2 regions of the Clostridium thermobutyricum genome follow, and region 2 is predicted to be linked to the other one. Evidence: a T-box and tRNA genes for the amino acid it is inferred to sense, from the RefSeq annotation. Region 2 holds a T-box; the other holds one or more tRNA genes.
What was found. The T-box of region 2 lies ahead of HMPREF1092_RS05480 (valine--tRNA ligase). A T-box ahead of a tRNA ligase gene usually reads a tRNA of that ligase, here a tRNA-Val.

Region 1: it encodes a tRNA-Val, which carries the amino acid that the T-box ahead of HMPREF1092_RS05480 (valine--tRNA ligase) is inferred to sense. The anticodon was not compared.

Annotation. Positions count from the first base shown of each region.
Region 1 is NZ_KB850956.1:2,824,339-2,826,794, reverse strand. It holds gene HMPREF1092_RS13280 (ATP-binding protein) at 1-952, shown strand, start outside; tRNA gene HMPREF1092_RS13275 (tRNA-Asp) at 1,165-1,241, opposite strand; tRNA gene HMPREF1092_RS13270 (tRNA-Val) at 1,254-1,329, opposite strand; tRNA gene HMPREF1092_RS13265 (tRNA-Glu) at 1,337-1,411, opposite strand; tRNA gene HMPREF1092_RS13260 (tRNA-Thr) at 1,421-1,495, opposite strand; tRNA gene HMPREF1092_RS13255 (tRNA-Asp) at 1,543-1,619, opposite strand; tRNA gene HMPREF1092_RS13250 (tRNA-Val) at 1,635-1,710, opposite strand; tRNA gene HMPREF1092_RS13245 (tRNA-Glu) at 1,717-1,791, opposite strand; tRNA gene HMPREF1092_RS13240 (tRNA-Thr) at 1,801-1,875, opposite strand; tRNA gene HMPREF1092_RS13235 (tRNA-Asp) at 1,907-1,983, opposite strand; tRNA gene HMPREF1092_RS13230 (tRNA-Val) at 1,999-2,074, opposite strand; tRNA gene HMPREF1092_RS13225 (tRNA-Glu) at 2,079-2,153, opposite strand.
Region 2 is NZ_KB850956.1:1,191,139-1,193,594, reverse strand. It holds gene HMPREF1092_RS05480 (valine--tRNA ligase) at 1-1,637, opposite strand, end outside; T-box leader at 1,683-1,901, opposite strand; gene HMPREF1092_RS05475 (2-hydroxyacyl-CoA dehydratase) at 1,979-2,456, opposite strand, start outside.

The sequences.
Region 1 (2,456 bases), 1.6 Mb from region 2:
ATCAATAGAAAATAAAAATTTAAAGGAAAGAATTAAAGAAATAAAAGATAAGCATCCTGAAATAATGGAGATAGATGATGAGATAAAAAAGCTTTCTGTTAAACTTCCTTTATTAATTTTAAAATCTACTACAACTGAAGAAGATGTTGAAAAACTTAGAGATAAAATTTTTGATTTAAGAGCTAAAAAACTAGAGGCTTTAGTATCTAAAGGATATTCTCCTGAATATTTAACTATTCATTATAGATGTAAGAAATGTAGTGATACTGGATACATAGGAACAAAACGCTGTGAATGCTTTAAAGATAAACTTATAAAACTTCATTATAAAGATTCTAATTTACAAAGCATATTATCAAAATATAATTTTAATGATTTTGATTTAAGTTTATTTCCAAATAAAACAGATCCAAGTTATCCAACTCAAAAATTTACGCCATTTGAAAATATGCAAAGAATCTATGATTTTATAGTTTCTCAGTATATTCCTAACTTCAATAGAACTGACGTAAATTTATTATTTTCTGGAGCTGCTGGTACAGGAAAAACATTTCTATCCTATTGTATAGCAAAAGAATTATTAGATAGAGGATATTTAGTAGTTTATAAAACAGCCGATGAACTTATAAGAATTTTAGCAGATATAAGATTTAATAAGAATCAAAATCTAGATGATTTAATTACTAATTGTGATTTACTTATAATAGATGATTTAGGTTCTGAACAAATCACAGAATTCTCAAAAACTGAATTCTTTAATTTGCTTAATAAAAAACTTCTTTTAGGAAAAAAAATGCTTATATCTACAAATCTAGTTGCAGATGATTTAGATGATCGTTATGATAGGCGTACATCTTCAAGATTAATAGGTAATTTTAAATTTATGAGATTTTACACTTATGATTTAAGAATAGAGAAAAAACGTAGATTAAATATGAGAAATAGAAAATAGGAATAAAATATAAAACTAAAATTAGATTAAAATATAAAATTAAGCTATATAAATTTCAGTATTTATATAGCTTTTATTTTTTCAAATTATAATTATATATTTATTAAATATATAAAATATTATTACTATTTTACTTTTTTCACTTTAATTATATATGTAAATAAATCTTATATTTTATATAAAAAAAGAAGTAAGATTAAATCTTACTTCTTTGGCGACTCAGAAGGGGCTCGAACCCTCGACCTCCGGCGTGACAGGCCGGCACTCTAACCAGCTGAGCTACTGAGCCATATAAAAAAAATGGTGGTCACAACAGGGATCGAACCTGTGACCCCCTGCTTGTAAGGCAGGTGCTCTCCCAGCTGAGCTATGCGACCTAAAAATTGGTGACTCCTAGGGGAATCGAACCCCTGATACCACCGTGAAAGGGTGGTGTCTTAACCGCTTGACCAAGGAGCCATATTAAATTGGAGCTGGCAATAGGAATCGAACCTACAACCTGCTGATTACAAGTCAGCTGCTCTACCGTTGAGCCATGCCAGCAAATTGCATTTTGATAAGTATTGTCAAAATATTTTTATAAATTATATTGGCGACTCAGAAGGGGCTCGAACCCTCGACCTCCGGCGTGACAGGCCGGCACTCTAACCAGCTGAGCTACTGAGCCGTATTATAATTTTAATGGTGGTCACAACAGGGATCGAACCTGTGACCCCCTGCTTGTAAGGCAGGTGCTCTCCCAGCTGAGCTATGCGACCAAAAATTGGTGACTCCTAGGGGAATCGAACCCCTGATACCACCGTGAAAGGGTGGTGTCTTAACCGCTTGACCAAGGAGCCATATTAAATTGGAGCTGGCAATAGGAATCGAACCTACAACCTGCTGATTACAAGTCAGCTGCTCTACCGTTGAGCCATGCCAGCAAATTGGTTTTAATTTTTTATAAAATTATATTGGCGACTCAGAAGGGGCTCGAACCCTCGACCTCCGGCGTGACAGGCCGGCACTCTAACCAGCTGAGCTACTGAGCCATATTATAATTTTAATGGTGGTCACAACAGGGATCGAACCTGTGACCCCCTGCTTGTAAGGCAGGTGCTCTCCCAGCTGAGCTATGCGACCAAAATGGTGACTCCTAGGGGAATCGAACCCCTGATACCACCGTGAAAGGGTGGTGTCTTAACCGCTTGACCAAGGAGCCATATTTCATTTGTGTTCTGCGCTCTTATTTGTTTCGCGCTGACCACATAGACTATATTACATAAAATCATTTTAAGTGTCAACACTTTTTTTAAAAAATATTTTTTTTTTATTATTTTTAACACTAATCTTATTATGTAAAATCTTCGTAAACTTAGTATTTACAAGGCTTATCTCATTTTTTATTTTTCTTTAATTTTTATAAATTTTATTATGTTCTTTTTCATTATTTTTTATTATGTATAAAAATTTTTTTATTAATTATATTTTTTTCTAATGATTTTTATAATTTATTTTTCTACTT
Region 2 (2,456 bases):
CCATACTCTTCTATTACTTCTAATGGATCTACTCCATTACCAAGAGATTTACTCATTTTTCTTCCTTGAGAATCTCTTATTATTCCGTGTATAAGAACATTTTCAAATGGACTCTTATCCATATTATGAATTCCACTAAATATCATTCTTGAAACCCAGAAGAATATTATATCATATCCTGTAACTAGAGTATTTGTTGGATAGAAGTACTCTAAATCTTCTGTTTTTTCTGGCCAACCTAAAGTTGAAAAAGGCCATAATGCTGATGAGAACCAAGTATCTAATACATCTGTTTCTTGTTCTAAGTTTTCACTTCCACATTTTGAACATTTGCATACTTCTGTTTCTGAAACAATTATTTCATTACAATCTTTACAATACCATACTGGAATTCTATGTCCCCACCATAATTGTCTTGAAATACACCAATCTTGAATGTTTTCCATCCAGTTAAAATAAGTTTTTTCAAATCTTTCTGGTATAAACTTAGTTTCTTTATTTTTTACAACTTCTATTGCTGGTTTTGCAAGACTTTCCATCTTTACATACCATTGTTTTGAGATTATTGGCTCAACAACAGTTCCGCATCTATCATGTGTTCCTACATTATGTGTATGAGGTTTAACTTTAACTAAAAGTCCTAAATCTTCAAGATCTTTTACCATAGCACGTCTAGCTTCATATCTATCCATACCTTGATATTTTAGACCTTTTTCATTTATTATTCCTTTATCATCCATAACTCTTATAATTTCTAAGTTATGTCTCTTTCCTACTTGGAAATCATTAGGATCATGAGCAGGTGTTATTTTTACAGCTCCTGTTCCAAATTCTAAATCAACATAATCATCACCAACTATAGGAATTTCTCTATTTACAAGTGGAAGTATAAGAGTTTTTCCTATTAAATGCTTGAATCTTTCATCAGCTGGATTTACTGCAACTGCTGTATCTCCTAGTAAAGTTTCTGGTCTTGTTGTTGCTATTTCTAAATATCCTGAACCATCAGCTAAAGGATAATTTATATGCCAAAAATGTCCTTCTTTTTCTTCATATTCTATTTCTGCATCTGAAAGAGCAGTTTGACACTTAGGACACCAGTTTGTTATTCTATTTCCTTGATATATAAGTCCTTCATTATATAACTTAACGAAAACATGTTTTACTGCTTTATCTAAATGCTCATCCATTGTAAATGCTTCTCTTGTAAAGTCAGCAGAACAACCCATTTTTTTAAGTTGAGTTCTTATTCTTTCTCTATATTCATCTGTCCATTCCCAAACTTTTTCTAAGAAAGCTTCTCTACCCATTTCTTTCTTTTTAAGACCTTGCTTTAAAAGTTCATTTTCAACTTTAACTTCTGTTGCAATTGAAGCATGATCTTGTCCTGGTAACCATAAAGTTGAATAACCTTGCATTCTTTTAAATCTTATAAGCATATCTTGAAGTGTATTATCAAGTGCATGACCTAAATGAAGTTTACCAGTTATATTTGGTGGTGGCATAACTATTGAATAAGGTTTCTTACTCTTATCTACCTTTGGCGTAAAATATTTTTTTTCTTCCCAATTTTTATAAATTCTATCTTCAAACTCTTTAGGACTATAAGTAGTTTGAAGGTTATTTATTTCTGACATTTAAATTCCTCCTAATTTTATAAAATAAAAAGAGCTTTCATCCTATGAAAGGACGAAAGCTCGTGGTACCACCTTTATTCATAGAAAATTATACTATTTTCTATGCACTTAATTAATTAACGATTTACAACCGTTCCTAGCTACTATAATTTCACAAGGAAAGCTCCAAAGCTACCTTCAGAATAATTCCTATAAAGGGCTCTCACCTAATCCCTTCTCTCTTTAATATTTCTTATTCTTACTCCTCTTTTTCTAAGCCTTTTTTTATACAATTATAATTTATATAATATGTTATATTATAATTTTCTTTTTGTCAATATTTCTGTTTTTTACTAAAAATATTATTTTTCTTCTTTTAATTTCTTAAATGCTACAGATAGCATAAGTTTAATTCTATTTACTTGGTTTACTTCTGAAGCTCCTGGATCATAGTCAACTGCAACAATATTAGCTTGTGGATATTTAGCTTTTAATGCCTTCATCATTCCTTTACCAGTTACATGGTTTGGAAGACATCCAAATGGTTGCATACAAACTATATTTTCTGAACCTGATTCTATAAGTTCTATCATTTCTCCTGTTAAGAACCAACCTTCTCCAGTTTGATGTCCTAATGAAAGTATTTCTGATGCAAGCTTTCCTAAATCCCTAATATCTCTAGGTGCTTCAAATCTCTTACTCTTATTAAGTTCATCTTTCATAACTTTTCTATAGCTATCCATATATTTCATAACAAGCATACTTATATTTCTTTCAAGTTTTCCTGTTCCTAGGAATTTTTGCTTAAAGTCACTATCATATGCTGAATAGAAGAAGAAA